Regions from separate parts of the Streptomyces sp. NBC_01314 genome, predicted to be linked through region 3. Evidence: riboswitches for the same ligand, from Rfam matches in the RefSeq annotation. Region 3 holds a riboswitch; each other region holds the start of a gene.

Region 1 (4,206 bases), 1.4 Mb from region 3:
AGACGGGTAGCCGGGTAACCGGGTAGGTGGGGTAGCCGAAACGGAAAAGGCCTGAAAGGCCACCCGCACACACACCGAAGGGCTCGTCCGATTTATCGGGCGGGCCCTTCGCTTTTTCGTCCCGTTTTCGTTCCGCGGGCAGCGGAAAAAATGCCCCGCGGAATTCTTCCTTCTTTGTATACGGCTCCCGTGTTAATGCCGCAGGCTCGGCGTGTTTACGGAATGTTGCGAAGTCCTCACACGCTCCGGGCGTTCCGTCCCGCCGGCCCCGCCCGGAAATCGGAGCCGGTGCACGGCGGTGGCGCGCTCGGTGTGCAGGGACGTGATCGTCCGGGCCCGGTCGCTGTCGCCGCGCGCGACGGCGTCCACGATGCCGCCGTGCTCCGCCCAGGACTCCACGGGGTTGGCGGGTGCCTCGACCGCGTACATCCAGGCGATCTTGTGCCGCAGCTGGGCGAGCGTCGAGGTCAGGGCGGGGCTGCCGGACGCCTGTGCGAGCGTCTCGTGGAACCAGCCGCCCAGGGAGCGCAGATCCTCGCTGGTGCCCCTCCTGGCCCGCTCCTGGCCCAGCCTGACCAGGCCGCGCAACACTTTGAGGTGCGCCTCCGTGCGGCGCTGGGCGGCGCGGGCGGCGCCCAGCGGCTCCAGCAGCATGCGCATCTCCAGCAGGTCGGCGGCCTCCAGTTCGGTCGGCTCGGCGACGCACGCGCCCGCGTGCCGGCGGGTCACCACGAAGCCCTCGGCCTCCAGCGTGCGCAGCGCCTCGCGCACGGGGACCCGGCTGACGCCGTACCGGCGGGCGAGCAGTTCCTCGGTGAGACGGCTGCCGCGCTCGTAGACACCCGCGACGATGTCATCACGGATCGCCGTGCATACCGAGTGCGCCGGAATACGCATACCGACCTCCGCCTTAATCCCCGTGAAACGTCGATAGTTGACGTGTGTTCCAGCGACTCTATTGCAGCGGGCCGGAATTTCCGATGGCAGGCCGGAATCCAGGGATATTTTTTGGACAGGAGGTACGTCACAACGCGAAAAGCCCCGGCTCGGTGAGCCGGGGCCTTCGGGGAAGCGTGGAGCGTCGCGCCGGAGTGCGCCGCGCGAGTTGCGTCAGACGTTCACGCCGTGCGAGCGCAGGTAGGCGACAGGGTCGATGTCCGAGCCGTACTCGGCCGTCGTCCGGGCCTCGAAGTGCAGATGCGGGCCGGTGACGTTGCCGGTCGCCCCGGAGAGGCCGATCTGCTGGCCGGGGGTGACCGTCTGGCCGACGGAGACGCCGATGGACGACAGGTGGCCGTACTGGGTGTACGTGCCGTCGGTCATCTTGATGACGATGTTGTTGCCGTACGCGCCGCCCCAGCCCGCCTCCACGACGGTGCCGGAGCCGACCGCCAGGACGGACGTGCCGGTGGCGGCGTGGAAGTCGACGCCGGTGTGGCTGCCGGAGGACCAGACGGCGCCGCCGGCCTTGTAGCCGGTGGAGATGTACGAGCCGCTGATGGGGGAGACATAGGTGTTGAGGCGCTCGCGCTCGGCCGCACGGGCGGCACGGGCCTTGATCTCCTCGCGCTCCTTGGCGACGGCACGTTCCTGCTCGGCCTTCTCGGCGGCGGCCTTCCTGGCCTCCTCCTGTGCCTTCTTCTTGACCGCGGCCACCTCGGCGGCCTGCTGCTGGGCGGCGGCCTGGGCGTCCACCTGGTCGGCGACCGTGTCGCCGAGCACGATGATCTGGTTCAGGCCGGTCTGCTCGACTGCGGGCTCCTCCGCGGCGAGCGCGGGGGCGGCCAGGGTGCCGATGACACCGGTGGTGGTGAGAGCGGCGACGCCCACGTTCCTCGTGGTCGTGCGCTGTACACGGCCGGGGCGGCGGTGCTTCCCGGGGGCGCGGGTGAACGCCATGAAGTGGGTGGTCCTTTCCTTCCCTCTCGCCTACCGGGTTAGCTGACGGGTTCGGAGCAGGAAGGTCTCCTACGGCCACCCCTCGTTTCGCGTGGCTCGCGAAGGGCACCCGATTCACCCCAGGGACTTCGGTGGGTCCCCGGCTCCCCTGGCTCGCGCCATGCGGGGACTCGGCGATGACTGTCCGGTGCCGCGGCTGCGGCGAACTTCTGACGAACAGCCGGACCGACGCTAAGTGGGCCGCCTTCGAAATAACAAACGGATCACAGGATTTGTTAAGTACGCCACAGGTCAGACACGCAACCTCCGCCATCAATACGGACAAACGTGGGCCCTGGTGACTCTTCAGTCACCAGGGCCCCACAGGCGCGCGTCTTTTCGTCCGGTTCCTACTCGGCCGGTACGACGGTGACTTCACCGATTCCGAGGGCCCTGACCGGCTCCTCGATCTGCGCGGCGTCCCCGACGAGCACGGTCACCAGACGGTCCACCGGGAAGGCGCTCACGACGGCCGCGGTGGCCTCCACCGTGCCGGTGGCGGCGAGTTGGCGGTAAAGCGTCGACTGGTAGTCGTCCGGCAGGTGCTGCTCGACCTGGTCGGCCAGCGTGTTCGCCACGGCCGCGGCGGTCTCGAACTTGAGGGGGGCGACCCCGACGAGGTTCTGCACGGCGACGTCACGCTCGGTGTCGGTCAACCCCTCGGCGGCCAGCGTGCGCAGCACGGTCCACAGGTCGTCGAGCGCCGGACCGGTGTTGGGTGTGTCGACGGAGCCGCTGATGGCGAGCATCGCCGTGCCCGAGCCGTCGGGCGCGGAACGCAGCACCTGGCCGAACGCGCGCACCCCGTAGGTGTAGCCCTTCTCCTCGCGCAGGACCCGGTCCAGACGGGAGGTGAGGGTGCCACCGAGGCAGTAGGTGCCGAGCACCTGGGCGGGCCACACACGGTCGTGCCGGTCGGCGCCCACCCGGCCGATGAGCAACTGGGTCTGTACGGAGCCGGGGCGGTCCACGATGATCACCCGCCCGGTGTCGTCGGCGCTCACCGACGGCACGGTGCTCGGCTTGGCCGCGGAGCCGGTCCAGGCGCCCAGGGTCTCGCCGAGCAGCGTGTCGAGGTCGACCCCGGTGAGGTCGCCGACCACCACGGCGGTGGCTGTCGCGGGGCGTACGTGCCGCTCGTAGAAGGCGCGTACGGCCGCGGAGTCGATGCCCTCCACGGTCTCCTCGGTGCCCTGGCGGGGCCGCGACATGCGGGACGTGGCCGGGAACAGCTGCCTGTAGAGCTCCTTGGCGGCCCGGCGGCCCGGGTTGGCGGTCTCGTGCGGGATCTCGTCGAGCCGGTTGGCCACCAGCCGCTCGATCTCGCTGTCCTCGAACGCGGGTGCCCGCAGCGCGTCGGCGAGCAGCCCGAGGGCTTTCTCCAGCCGTGACACGGGCACTTCGAGGGACAGGCGTACGCAGGGGTGGTCGGCGTGCGAGTCCAGGGTGGCGCCGCAGCGCTCCAGCTCGGCGGCGAACTCCTCGGCCGTGTGCTTGTCGGTGCCCTCGGAGAACGCCCTGGTCATGATGGTGGCGACGCCGTCGAGGCCGGTCGGCTCGGCGTCCAGGGGCGCGTCGAGGATGACCTCGACGGCGACGACCTGCTGGCCGGGGCGGTGACAGTGGAGCACGGTCAGGCCGTTGTCCAGGGTGCCGCGCTCGGGTGCCGGGAACGCCCAGGGCCTGGCGTCGCCGGCCTGGGGCTGCGGGTGGAAGTCCATGGTCGCGAGCTCGGTCACTTCGCCGACTCCTCGTTCTCGTCGGTGGTTTCGACGGCGTCCGCCTCGGCGGCTTCCTCTTCGGCGCCCTCTTCGCCGGCGACGGGCTCGTACACGAGCACTGCGCGGTTGTCGGGCCTGAGGCGCGCCTTGGCGATCTCCTGGACCTCGTCGGCCGTCACTTCGAGGACACGGTCGACGGCGGTGAGGGCGAGCTTCGGGTCGCCGAACAGGACCGCGTACCGGCACAGTTCGTCGGCGCGGCCCGAGACCGTGCCGAGCCGGTCCAGCCACTCGCGCTCCAGCTGGGCCTGGGCGCGCTCCATCTCCTCCGCCGTGGGGCCCTCCGCGGCGAACCGGGCGAGTTCCTCGTCGACGGCGGCCTCGATGACGGGCACCTCGACGTCACCGGAGGTCTTCACGTCCATCCACGCCACGGAGGGCGCGCCGGCCAGCCGCAGCAGGCCGAACCCGGCCGTCACGGCCGTACGGTCACGCCGTACGAGCCGGTTGTAGAGGCGGGACGACTCGCCGCCGCCGAGGATCGTGA
Region 2 (4,206 bases), 210 kb from region 3:
AGGCAGAGGAGCGGGAACGGAACGAGGACAGTGAGGACGCGATCCCGGCGGCCGGCCCCGAGGACACCGGTGCGGAGGCGCCCGTGCGCTTCCACTCCAGGTGCGTGGCCGGGATCTCCTCCAGGAAGCGGGACGGCGGGTTGTACGAGGGCTGGCCCCAGGCGCTGCGGAGCGAGGACCGGGTGAGGTACAGCCGTTCACGCGCGCGGGTGATGCCGACGTACGCGAGGCGACGCTCCTCCTCCAGTTCCTTGGCCTGGCCGAGGGCGCGCATGTGCGGGAAGACGCCGTCCTCCATGCCGGTCAGGAAGACGACCGGGAACTCCAGGCCCTTGGCGGTGTGGAGGGTCATGAGCGTGATGACGCCCGAGCCGTCCTCCTCGTCGTCCGGGATCTGGTCGGAGTCGGCGACCAGCGCCACCCGCTCCAGGAAGGCGGGGAGCCCGACGGGAGTCGCGGCCGCCGCCTCGCCCTCACCTTCCGCGGCCCCGGACTCCTGCTCGAACTCCAGTGCCACGGCGGCGAGTTCCTGGAGGTTCTCGATGCGGGTCTCGTCCTGCGGGTCGGTCGACGCCTGCAACTCGGCCAGGTAGCCGGTGCGTTCGAGGACCGCCTCCAGGATGGTGGCCGGTCCGGCGCCGGACTCGACGACGGTCCGCAGGTCCTCCATCAGCGTGTTGAACCGCTTGACGGCGTTCGTCGACCGGGCCGCCATGCCGTACGCCTCGTCGACGCGCTTCAAGGCCTGCGGGAAGCTGATCTTCTCGCGCTGCGAGAGAGCGTCGATCATGGCCTCGGCGCGGTCGCCGATGCCGCGCTTGGGCACGTTGAGGATGCGGCGCAGCGGGACAGAGTCCTCCGGGTTGGCGAGAACGCGCAGGTACGCGAGGACGTCCCGGACCTCCTTGCGCTCGTAGAAGCGGACACCGCCGACGACCTTGTAGGGCAGGCCGACGCGGATGAAGATCTCTTCGAAGACTCGGGACTGGGCGTTCGTCCGGTAGAAGACGGCGACGTCGCCGGCCTTCGCGTCGCCCGCGTCCGTCAGTCGGTCTATCTCGTCGGCGACGAACTGGGCCTCGTCGTGCTCGGTGTCGGCGACATAGCCGGTGATCTGCGCACCCGCGCCCGCGTTCGTCCACAGGTTCTTGGGGCGGCGGGACTCGTTGCGCTCGATGACGGCGTTGGCCGCGCTCAGGATGGTCTGGGTGGAGCGGTAGTTCTGCTCCAGCAGGATCGTCGTCGCGTCCGGGTAGTCCTCCTCGAACTGGAGGATGTTCCGGATGGTCGCGCCGCGGAACGCGTAGATCGACTGGTCCGCGTCACCCACGACGCAGAGCTCGGCGGGGGGTACGTCCCACTCGGCGGGCGGTACGCCAACGGGGTGCTCGGAGGTACCGACCAGCTCTCTGACCAGGGCGTACTGGGCGTGGTTGGTGTCCTGGTACTCGTCGACGAGCACATGCCGGAAGCGGCGGTGGTAGTGCTCGGCGACGTCCGGGAAGGCACGCAGCAGATTGACCGTCGTCATGATCAGGTCGTCGAAGTCGAGCGCGTTCGCCTCGCGGAGGCGGGACTGGTAGAGCGCGTAGGCCTGCGCGAGGGTCTTCTCGAAACCGTCGGAGGCCTGGGCGGCGAAGTCCTCCTCGTCGATCAGCTCGTTCTTCAGGTTCGAGATCTTGGCGCTGAAGGACTTGGGCGGGAAGCGCTTGGGATCGAGGTCCAGGTCACGGCAGACGAGCGCCATCAGCCGCTTGCTGTCGGCCGCGTCGTAGATCGAGAAGGAGGACGTGAAGCCGAGTCTCTTCGACTCGCGCCTCAGGATCCGTACGCACGCGCTGTGGAAGGTCATGACCCACATCGCGTTGGCGCGCGGTCCGACGAGGTGCTCGACGCGCTCCTTCATCTCGCCCGCGGCCTTGTTGGTGAAGGTGATCGCGAGGATCTGGCCCGGGTGGACCTGCCGCTCGCCGAGCAGATGCGCGATGCGGTGGGTGAGCACCCGGGTCTTGCCGGAGCCGGCACCGGCCACGATGAGCAGGGGCGAGCCCGCGTGGACCACGGCCGCGCGCTGGTTCTCGTTCAGCCCGTCCAGGAGCGCCGCCGCGTCGATCGCCGGGCGGGGGGCGCCGTCGCGGTAGTAGGCGTCCCGGTCCGGAGGCGCGTCGAACTTCCCACCGAACAGATCGTCCGGAAGCGGCTCCGGTACGTGATCGTCCTCGGGCGGCGGCGGGGGTTCCTCCGCGTGGCCGCGAGGGGCCTGGAGGTCCGCCAGGAAGCTGTCGTCAAAGAGGCTGCTCATCGCTCTCCGAGTCTAGGCGCCCCCACTGACAGCGAGAGGCCGCCCCGGGAAGTCCGCACCCGACACTCACCGCGACCGCCGTGCGACGGTGAGCCATCGAGCGTACCGCTTGTCGCGCCGAAGAGGCTAAGGTCACGAAAACGTATCGGGCATATCGCACATCAACCTTCACACGGGCCACACGAGTTGGCTAGCTTTTTCCTTAGGGCCGTACGACCCAACCGGCGAACGTCGCCGGGCCGCACAGCCTCCGCCGAGTCCGGTATGCCTCCCGAGGCCGCCGGAGCCGGGGACCCACCGATCTCTGGGGTGAATCGACCCGACCGCCGCACGCGGCAAGGGTCGTAGGGCAAACCTTCCGAAGCTTGCGCCCGAACCCGACAGCTAACCCGGTAGGCGGACAACGGAAGGAGACGCCGAACCATGGCGCCGCACCGCAAGCCGCGTCCGGCCGGAACGCGCGCGGGCATACGCACCCCCGCTCTCGCCACGGCCGCCCTCACCTCCGTGGCCCTGCTCTCCCAGACGGCCGCCGCCGCGCCCTCGACCGACGACAAGCCGAGCCTGGAGGAAGTCGAGAAGAAGGTCGACGACCTCTACCGCAAGGCCGGTTCGGCGACCGAGAACTACAGCGCGGCCAAGGAGAGGACGACCAGGCCGAAGAAACAGGTCGACACCCTCCCCGACGGGGTCGCCAAGCGCACGGGGAAACCCGACGGGGCGCCGGGGGAACTCGGTTCGTCCGCCGCGGCCCAGTACCTCGCGGGCGCCGCCGCCCCCGACCAGGCCTCGCCGCTCCTGGCGGACGACCCGCAGGGCTACCTCGACCAGAACCAGCTGACGGACCGGTTGACCGATCGCCGGCAGGACGCCGTCGACAACACGTACGTCACCCAGCAGGCCGAGTCGACGGAGCAGCGTCAGGGGGCGAGCGACAGCCTCGAACAGCTCACCGAGTCACAGAACACCCTCAAGAGCAGCAAGGCCAAGGTCCAGGCGAAGCTCGCCGTGGCCCGCACCCTGCTCTCCACCCTCACCACCGAGGAGAAGGCCCGGCTCGCCGCGATCGAACAGCGCGAGCAGGAGGAGGCCGACCGCGAGGCCGCCGAGGAACTCGCGCGGCAGCAGGCGGCACAGACGGCGCCCCAGGCAGCCCAGGAGACTCAGGAGACCCAGGAAGCTCAGGGCACCCAGGGAGGCCAGGGAACCCGGGAGGAGGCCTCCTCCGGCACCGAGACGTCCACCGGCACCGCCGTCAGGACGACCGCCCCGGCCGAGGACTCCACCTACGCCTCGAAGGCCGCCAAGGCCCTCGCCTTCGCCCGCGCGCAGATCGGCAAGCCGTACGTCTGGGGCGCCACCGGCCCCGGCTCCTACGACGGCTCCGGCCTCACCCAGGCCGCCTGGAAGGCCGCCGGCGTCGACCTCCCCCGTGCCACCTACGAGCAGGCCACCGCGGGCGCGACCGTCTCCCTCGCCAACGCCAGACCGGGCGACCTCGTCTTCTTCTACGACAACATCGGCCACGTCGGCCTCTACATCGGCAACGGCATGATGATCCATTCCCCGAAGCCGGGAGCGTACGTCCGCGAGGAGTCGGTCTTCTCCGACGGGGAGTCGTCGATCCACAGCGTGGTGCGGCCGGCGTAGACCCTCACAGCACCAGCGGCTCCAGCCCTCGTACCCCCTCACGGAACTGGTGCACCGCCGCCCACGCCACCTCGGGCTCGGTCGCCGGCTGCGCGCGGGCGGGTGCCGGCCGGTCCAGCCACTCGGGGGAGGTCTCCCACAGGTGGGTGAGGGCGGTGTCGGCGGCGGGTCCGGTGCAGGTGCGCAGCACAGTCGCGCCGAGGTACCGGTAGGCCCGGACCTGTTCCACGGCGCGCACCGTCCCGTACTCGGCC
Region 3 (4,206 bases):
GCCGTCGCCCCCGGAGGGCGCCTGCGAGGCGAGGCCACCCACGAGACCGCCCAGGTCGGGCAGGCCCAGATCCGTGGTGATCTTCACCGTGCCGGACACCTGCTGTACGTCCGACGCGGCGATCTTCTCGATGAGTTCCTGCGCGCTGATCTTCGGCAGATCGGGGTCGCCGGAGCCGGCGAAGGCCGGGACGAGCCCGATGGTCGCGGCGGCCACGCCCAGCACGGTGACCGGGACGACGTACCGCGCGGCCTTGCGTCGCCGTGCCGAGCGCATCTCCTCGGCCTCGGCCGCGAGCGCGGCGGCGTCGCCGGACCGGGTGCTGTCGTCGGTTTCGTACGGTGCCATGTGTGCCTTACCTCCGTCGTCGGCGGCGGCGTCTACTCGGAGCCGCCATTCTCACCCGAATCGGTGAGGAGTGGTGATACCCATCTGACCAAATCGGCGGACGGGAATCGTCAGACTCGGGACTCAACTCCGTGTACTGCTACGGGATGACATGGCGACCCGCACGGGATGACATGGCGAGGCGGCGCATCCCCGCACCCCGTAGGGGTCGTCAGGGATGGCGCCGCCGGTCGAACGCACGCGCTAGCGGTGGATGGGTGTGGTCCGGCCTCGTCATCCCGTACGGGACGTGGTCCGCCTCGTACGGGACGTGGGCAGTCCGGGGCCGGGGGTGGCAGTCCGGGGCCGGCGGTGGCTAACCGGCGCGGTGCACCACCGCGTCGCACAGCTCCACCAGTGCCGCCTTCGCGTCGCACTCCGGGAGCGGTGCCAGGACGGCCCGCGCCTCCTCCGCGTAGCGGACCGTGTCACGGCGGGCCTGCTCAAGGGCGGGGTGGACGCGCAGCCGGGCCAGCGCCTCGGCGTGGCGGGCGTCGTCGGTGAGGTCGGAGTCGAGCAGTTCGCACAGGGCGATGTCGTCCGGCAGCCCCAGCCGCCCCGCGCGCTCACGCAGCCGCAGCACCGGCATGGTCGGCACACCCTCACGGAGATCCGTGCCGGGCGTCTTGCCGGACTCGTGCGTGTCGGAGGCGATGTCGAGGACGTCGTCCGCGAGCTGGAAGGCGACACCGAGCCGCTCCCCGTACTGGGTCAGCACGTCGACCACGGTCTCGTCGGCGCCCGCCATCAGCGCGCCGAGCCGCCCGGCGACCGCGACCAGCGACCCGGTCTTGCCGCCCAGCACGTCGAGGTAGTGGTCGATCGGGTCGCGTCCGTCGCGCGGCCCGGCGGTCTCCAGGATCTGCCCGGTGACCAGCCGCTCGAAGGCCTCGGCCTGGATGCGGACGGCGTCGGGACCGAGGTCGGCGAGGACGTGCGAGGCGCGGGCGAAGAGGAAGTCACCGGTCAGCACGGCCAGGGAGTTGTCCCAGCGGGCGTTGGCGCTCGGCACGCCCCGGCGCACCTCGGCCTCGTCCATCACGTCGTCGTGGTACAGCGTGGCGAGATGCGTCAGCTCGACCACCACCGCCGAGGGCACGACACCCGGCGCGTACGGGTCGCCGAACTGCGCCGCGAGCATCACCAGCAGCGGCCGGAATCGCTTGCCGCCCGCGCGCAGCAGGTGCTGGGCGGCCTCCTGGATGAACGGGACCCCGCTCTTGGTCGCCTCCAGCAGACCCTCCTCGACGGCCGCCATTCCGGCCTGGACATCGGCTTCGAGAGCCTGGTCCCGCGCGCTCAGCCCAAACGGCTCGACGACGGTCACGAGGGTTCTCCTGTCTGCTGACGTCTGATGACGGTCACACGGTCGGTCTAGGTCGCTCTCACAGTCGATGACAAAGTCTGTCGATCTGTCGCTGTCATCACCCGAGTCAGCGTATCCGGTCACCTTTCGATCACCACGAGCGCCCACGGCTTCGCCCCGGGTGGTATGGACCGCACTCCCCATATTCTTGATCAACTGGTCCGCGCCGATATTCACCGACGCGCGTGCCGCCCCGGCCTCGACGACCCGCCCCGGGTACCCGCCGCTCCCCCGGAGACGCCCACGTGCTGCCCGGCCGGGCGAATCCGTGCTCGCAGGCCCACCGCTTTCCACCCATATGCACCACTTCACTCCAGCCCGAGTTGACCTATTTGCCGCTTACTCGACACTTCACCCGACTTCTCCCGTGAGTTGGGTCACGGGCATCCCGCGCGGCGCCCTCACTCCATGCCGCCGACTTTCCCTTTGCGGTAGGCAAGTTGAGCCATGAACAGCACCCCGACAGCAAGGGCGAAACGCGGCAAACTCAAGGTCAACTGGATCAAAGCGCCAAACCGGGACTTGTTCCCTTCGTGTGCTCTCGCATACGTTCACACCTCGTCCGGACGGACCGCCGAATCCTGCCGCCGCCCCGGACCCCCCACCCATCACCACTCATCCACGCACGGCAGGAGCGGGGGACCCAGGTAAGCCGTCGGTCCGATTTTCCCCATTCGGACCGGCTTGGGGTAAAGCCACGCGCAGTACGCCCGGCGGACGCCGCACGCACAGCGACCGCCGGGACGACACGCACGGCCGGGCATCTCCAGCCCGAACCCGACAGCTCACCCCGTAGGCGACGGAGAGGAATCCGCCATGCTCGCACGAGGCAAACACCGCCGCCCCAAAAGCAACGCGCTGACCCGCGGCCTCGTCGCCGCCGGAACGGGCGGGGCCGCACTGGCCCTCCCGCTCACGGCCGCCACGACCGCGAACGCCGCCGCCCCGACCCAGGCCGCCACCTCCGTACAGTCGGTTCCACAGTCCGCGCCGGCCGTGGCCCTGCCCAAGCCCACGACGTACACCGTGGCCTCCGGTGACACGCTCTCCTCCATCTCGCGCAAGCACCACACCAAGGGCGGCTGGCAGCGGCTCTACAAGAACAACCGCGCGGCCATCGGCGACAACCCGGCACTGATCCGGCCGGGCCTGAAGCTGAAGCTGAACGCGACGAAGCCCTCCACGGCGCAGAAGGCGTCGACGGCCTCCACGGCCACACAGGCGTCGGTCAAGACGTACGCGAACAACCTCGACGGCTGGATCCGCGAGTCGCTGGACATCATGGCGCAAAAGGGAATTCCCGGGACGTACGACGGGATCTACCGCAACATCATCCGTGAGTCGTCGGGCAACCCGCAGGCCATCAACAACTGGGACTCCAACGCCGCCGCGGGCATCCCGTCGAAGGGCCTCCTCCAGGTCATCGACCCGACCTTCGCCGCGTACCACGTCTCCGGCACCGTGTACGACCCCTACGACCCGGTCGCGAACATCACGGCGGCGTGCAACTACGCCGCCGCGAGGTACGGCTCGATCGACAACGTCTTCGGCGCGTACTAAGCCCTCCAGCTCCACCTTCTCCACCTGCTCCACCTTCTTCACTCTGTTCCCCTGGGCCGGCGGGCCCAGGGGAACAGGCATGTGCGGGAAGAGCCGTTCACGGAAGGGCGGTGCACGGCAGAGCCTTCACGGGAAGAGCCTCTCCAGCACCACCGCGATGCCGTCGTCCTCGTTGGAGAGGGTCACCTCGTCGGCGACGGCCTTGAGTTCGGGGTGGGCGTTGGCCATGGCGACCCCGTGCGCGGCCCAGTCGAACATCGGGATGTCGTTGGGCATGTCACCGAAGGCGATGGTCCGGTCCGGGGTCAGTCCGAGATGGTCGGCGGCCAGGGCGAGGCCCGTCGCCTTGGTGATGCCGCATGGCTGGAGTTCGACGGTGCCGGGACCCGACATGGTGACCGTCGCCAGCGACCCGACCGCCATCCGCGCCGCCGAGGCCAACTCGTCGTCGGACAGATAGGGATGGCGCAGCAGCACCTTGCTGATCGGCTCGCACCACAGGTCGTCCCGGCGCGGCACCCGTACGGCGGGCAGCGTGGGGTGCGGCATGAGGTAGCCCGGCTCGATCAGGGTGAGGCCGTCGACCCCGTCCTGGTCGACGGCGGCGTACACCTGTCCGACCTCCGCCTCGATCTTGCCGAGCGCGGTCTCGGCGAGTTCCCGGTCCAGGGTGACGGACCAGAGCAGCCGGTCCGCGCCGGTGTCGTACAACTGCGCGCCCTGTCCGCACACCGCGAGCCCCCTGCTGCCGAGGTCCTCCAGCAGTGGTCGCACTCTCGGTGCCGGCCGTCCCGTCACCACGAGGTGCTGAGCACCGGCCCTCGTGGCCCGCGCCAGCGCGGCGAGGGACCGGTCGGAGAGCGTGTCGTCACTGCGCAGGAGCGTTCCGTCCA
Region 4 (4,206 bases), 2.1 Mb from region 3:
CGCGGCGGCCGACCGCGACCCGGCCCGCTTCGACGACCCCGACACCCTCGACCTCTCCCGCCGTGACAACCAGCACCTCGGGTACGGCCACGGAATCCACTACTGCCTCGGCGCCCCCCTCGCCCGCCTCGAAGGCCAGACCGCGCTGGCGACGCTCCTCACCCGCCTCCCCGATCTGCGACTCGCAGTGGATTCAGCCGATTTGAGGTGGCGAGGGGGTCTCATCATGCGCGGGTTGCGCACGCTTCCGGTGGAATTCACCCCGCGGGAGCGGCCCGTAAGCGGTCCGTAGCGGTAACCGGGCGGCCCGTAGCAATACCCCATTCCGCATCAGAAGATGACGCTCCCTCAACTCTGTGATCTTCACGTGATCTGTGCTGCATTAACTTGTGACAACTGATCGACTGCCGATACGTTCACACGTCAGTGCGAAGGGCGTAGTGCGCTCGTCGCACAGGCCACCGCTGTCGTGTGAAAGGCAACCGCATGCTCTCCGGGAACGGTCGTCACCGTCGCCCCCGTCAGGCTCCCGCCCTCCTCGTCGCAGCCGGAGTGACCGGCTCGGCCATCGCGATCCCACTCCTCGGCGCCACCGGCGCGAGCGCGGCCAGTGGAACCACCTGGGACCAGGTGGCGGAGTGCGAGAGTGGCAGCTCCTGGAGCGCGGACACCGGGAACGGACGCTACGGCGGCCTCCAGCTGACCCAGGCGAACTGGGAGAAGTACGGAGGCCTCGACTACGCGACGGCCGCCGACCTGGCCAGCCGTTCGCAGCAGATAGCGGTCGCCGAGAAGGTTCTCGCCGACCAGGGCGTCGGTGTCTGGGCCACCTGCGGACTGCTCCACAACCTCGGCGGCGACTCCGGTTCCGCCGACGTTGACACGGGCCTCGCGGACGACTCGTCGAACTCCGACAGCTCCTCCGGTTCTTCCGATTCATCTGGTTCACCGGATTCATCCGACTCGACCGACTCGGCCAAGTCGTCGGATTCCACCGGATCGACCGGATCGACCGGCACGGACGACTCCGTCGAATCGCCCGAATCGCCCGAATCGGCTGAATCCACGGACGCGTCCGAGGATGTCTTCGAAGATTCCCTCAAGGCGAAGGACGGCGCCGACGAGGGCGACGCCGCAGACTCCGGCAGCGGAAACCAGGACAATTCCAGCCAGAAGGACAGCCCTTCGGCTGCCGATGACAGCGACAGCGGCACCGGCCGTCACCGCGGCGCCAGTGCCGACGAGAACGTCGACTCGGATGTCGAGGCCGACACGGGCGCGGGCGATGGCTCAGGCATCGACTCCGTGCCCCCCGGCCGTCACGCCTCCCGTGGCGGCGACGCGGCGCGCGAGGTCGTGGACGGCGCGTACACGGTCCGTGTGGGCGACAGTCTGACGGGCATCGTGAACTCGCTCGACCTGGGCGGCGGGTGGCGGGAGCTGTACGCCGAGAACGAGGGCACGGTCGGAACTGACCCGGACCTTATCCTTCCCGGTCAGACCCTCGAAGTCGGTGCCGAAACGGGCGAAAAGTAGCGACAGTTCGGGTCATGGTTCGTACCTGAATGCCCGTTTTGATCTATGTGGGAGATGAATCACAGACCCCCTGATCGTCTTTGAAATTCGGGCAATCACCTGTTTACGGTCGTGACCGCTCGCCACAGCGGGCCTTTGCGGTCGGCACGCCGAATCCTGCCAGCGACCGCGAGGAACAGTCGACGCGTCAAGCGCCGTAGGCAGGAGCGGGGGACCCAAGGTAAGTGCCGGGTCCGGCGGTTGCGGCCCTTCGGGGTCGTACGTCCGGAACCGGCTTGGGGTGAAGCCGCGCGACGTGAGCCGAAAGGCGAGCGTGCGCGGCCGGGCAACTCAACCGGCCCGAACCCGACAGCTCACCTCGTAGGCGTCGGTGAGGGGATCACTCCATGCTGTTTTCCAGCAAGGGCAAGCACCGTCGCCCGTCCAAGGCTGCTCGCGCCATCGCCGTCGCCGGTGTCACCGGCGCCGCCGCCATCGCCGCCCCGCTGATGGTCGCCGGCACCGCCTCCGCCGCCACCGCCTCCGAGTGGGACGCCGTCGCCCAGTGCGAGTCCGGCGGCAACTGGTCCATCAACACCGGCAACGGCTACTACGGCGGTCTGCAGTTCTCGGCCTCCACCTGGGCCGCCTACGGCGGTACGCAGTACGCCTCCACCGCCAACCAGGCGAGCAAGGCCCAGCAGATCGCGATCGCCGAGAAGGTCCTCGCGGGCCAGGGCAAGGGTGCCTGGCCGGTCTGCGGCACCGGCCTGTCCGGCGCCTCCTACGACGGCGCCGCCGCCTCCAGCGGCAACTCGAACTCCGGCTCCTCCTCGCAGGAGAGCACGCAGGAGAGCACGCAGGAGAGCACCAAGAAGAGCACCGAGGACACCCGCTCCTCCCGCTCCTCCGAGCGCGCCACCGTCAAGACCCCGACCGGCAAGAAGGTCAAGAAGGGTGACGGCGAGTACAAGGTCGTCAGCGGCGACACCCTCAGCGGCATCGCCGCGGAGAAGAACGTCAAGGGTGGCTGGGAGAAGCTCTTCGAGCTGAACAAGGACATCATCGACGACGCCGACGTCATCTACCCCGGTCAGCAGCTCCACCTGAGCTGACCCGCGGCGATCGCGACGGCCGCCAGACGCCTGCCATCCCCACGGCCGCCCCCACAGCCGGGCAGGCGGGGCGGGTTCAGCCGGGCCGAGGAAACAAGGCCGCTCCCCGGCTGAACCACAGCCCACTCACATCCGTGTCCTCCATAGTGAAGACCTCGTGAGGGCCGTCCCCCCGTCCCCACGGGTCCCCCGCCCCGGTGCGCATTCCCCCGTACGCACCGAGGCGGGGCTTTTTTCGCGCGTTTTCCCGCGCGGCTCCCTCCTTCTGTTCACTTTCTCGCCCACCCCCCTTTGTTCCGAGCTGGAACAATGGGTACCGTCTGTCTGTCCACGGGACGGTCGGTCGGCTGCCGACGGCCCGGGGGCGGTTAGGCTCTAGTCGCAGGGCCCCAGCGGCCCCGCGCAACCAGCGTCACATCCCATGAAGGAGATGCTCGTGCCGTCCATCGACGTCGTCGTAGCCCGGGAAATCCTCGACTCGCGAGGCAACCCCACCGTCGAGGTCGAGGTCGGCCTCGACGACGGCAGCACGGGTCGTGCCGCCGTTCCGTCCGGCGCATCCACGGGTGCCTTCGAAGCCATCGAGCTCCGTGACGGCGACCCCAACCGCTACCTCGGCAAGGGCGTCGAGAAGGCCGTCCTCGCCGTGATCGAGCAGATCGGCCCGGAGCTCGTCGGCTACGACGCCACCGAGCAGCGCCTGATCGACCAGGCGATGTTCGACCTGGACGCCACCGACAACAAGGCCTCCCTCGGCGCCAACGCCATCCTCGGCGTCTCCCTCGCCGTCGCGCACGCCGCCTCCGAGGCCAGCGACCTGCCGCTCTTCCGCTACCTGGGCGGCCCGAACGCGCACCTGCTGCCCGTTCCGATGATGAACATCCTGAACGGCGGCTCGCACGCCGACTCCAACGTGGACATCCAGGAGTTCATGATCGCCCCCATCGGCGCGGAGTCCTTCTCCGAGGCCCTGCGCTGGGGCGCCGAGGTCTACCACACCCTCAAGAAGGTGCTGAAGACCAAGGGCCTGTCCACCGGTCTCGGCGACGAGGGCGGCTTCGCCCCGAACCTGGAGTCCAACCGCGCCGCCCTCGACCTCATCCTCGAGGCCATCAAGGAGGCCGGTTACACCCCCGGCGAGCAGATCGCCCTCGCGCTGGACGTCGCCGCCTCCGAGTTCTACAAGGACGGCGTCTACACCTTCGAGGGCAAGGAGCGCTCCGCCGCCGACATGACCGAGTACTACGCCGAGCTCGTCGAGGCGTACCCGCTCGTCTCCATCGAGGACCCGCTGTACGAGGACGACTGGGCCGGCTGGAACGCCATCACCGAGAAGCTGGGCGACAAGGTCCAGATCGTCGGCGACGACCTGTTCGTCACCAACCCGGAGCGTCTCGCCCGCGGCATCGAGGAGGGCTCCGCCAACGCCCTGCTCGTCAAGGTCAACCAGATCGGCTCGCTGACCGAGACCCTGGACGCCGTCGAGATGGCCCAGCGCAACGGCTTCAAGTGCATGATGTCCCACCGCTCCGGCGAGACCGAGGACGTCACCATCGCCGACCTCGCCGTCGCCGTG

The links. A riboswitch is a leader RNA that binds a small molecule or an ion and turns the genes downstream of it on or off. The one in region 3 is predicted to bind cyclic di-AMP.
Region 1: another riboswitch for cyclic di-AMP. It lies ahead of OG622_RS14250 (M23 family metallopeptidase); the one in region 3 lies ahead of OG622_RS20255 (transglycosylase SLT domain-containing protein).
Region 2: another riboswitch for cyclic di-AMP. It lies ahead of OG622_RS19295 (C40 family peptidase); the one in region 3 lies ahead of OG622_RS20255 (transglycosylase SLT domain-containing protein).
Region 4: another riboswitch for cyclic di-AMP. It lies ahead of OG622_RS29880 (transglycosylase family protein); the one in region 3 lies ahead of OG622_RS20255 (transglycosylase SLT domain-containing protein).

The regions. Positions count from the first base shown of each region.
Region 1 covers NZ_CP108394.1:3,219,087-3,223,292, forward strand. The annotation lists gene OG622_RS14245 (GntR family transcriptional regulator) at 193-897, opposite strand; gene OG622_RS14250 (M23 family metallopeptidase) at 1,111-1,899, opposite strand; cyclic di-AMP (ydaO/yuaA leader) riboswitch at 1,912-2,085, opposite strand; gene OG622_RS14255 (M16 family metallopeptidase) at 2,289-3,677, opposite strand; gene OG622_RS14260 (M16 family metallopeptidase) at 3,674-4,206, opposite strand, start outside.
Region 2 covers NZ_CP108394.1:4,409,670-4,413,875, forward strand. The annotation lists gene pcrA (DNA helicase PcrA) at 1-2,302, opposite strand, end outside; cyclic di-AMP (ydaO/yuaA leader) riboswitch at 2,544-2,717, shown strand; gene OG622_RS19295 (C40 family peptidase) at 2,726-3,952, shown strand; gene OG622_RS19300 (hypothetical protein) at 3,957-4,206, opposite strand, start outside.
Region 3 covers NZ_CP108394.1:4,618,951-4,623,156, forward strand. The annotation lists gene OG622_RS20245 (outer membrane lipoprotein carrier protein LolA) at 1-348, opposite strand, end outside; gene OG622_RS20250 (polyprenyl synthetase family protein) at 704-1,714, opposite strand; cyclic di-AMP (ydaO/yuaA leader) riboswitch at 2,360-2,565, shown strand; gene OG622_RS20255 (transglycosylase SLT domain-containing protein) at 2,570-3,313, shown strand; gene OG622_RS20260 (HAD family hydrolase) at 3,440-4,206, opposite strand, start outside.
Region 4 covers NZ_CP108394.1:6,730,611-6,734,816, forward strand. The annotation lists gene OG622_RS29870 (cytochrome P450) at 1-292, shown strand, start outside; gene OG622_RS29875 (transglycosylase family protein) at 487-1,536, shown strand; cyclic di-AMP (ydaO/yuaA leader) riboswitch at 1,719-1,918, shown strand; gene OG622_RS29880 (transglycosylase family protein) at 1,923-2,630, shown strand; gene eno (phosphopyruvate hydratase) at 3,067-4,206, shown strand, end outside.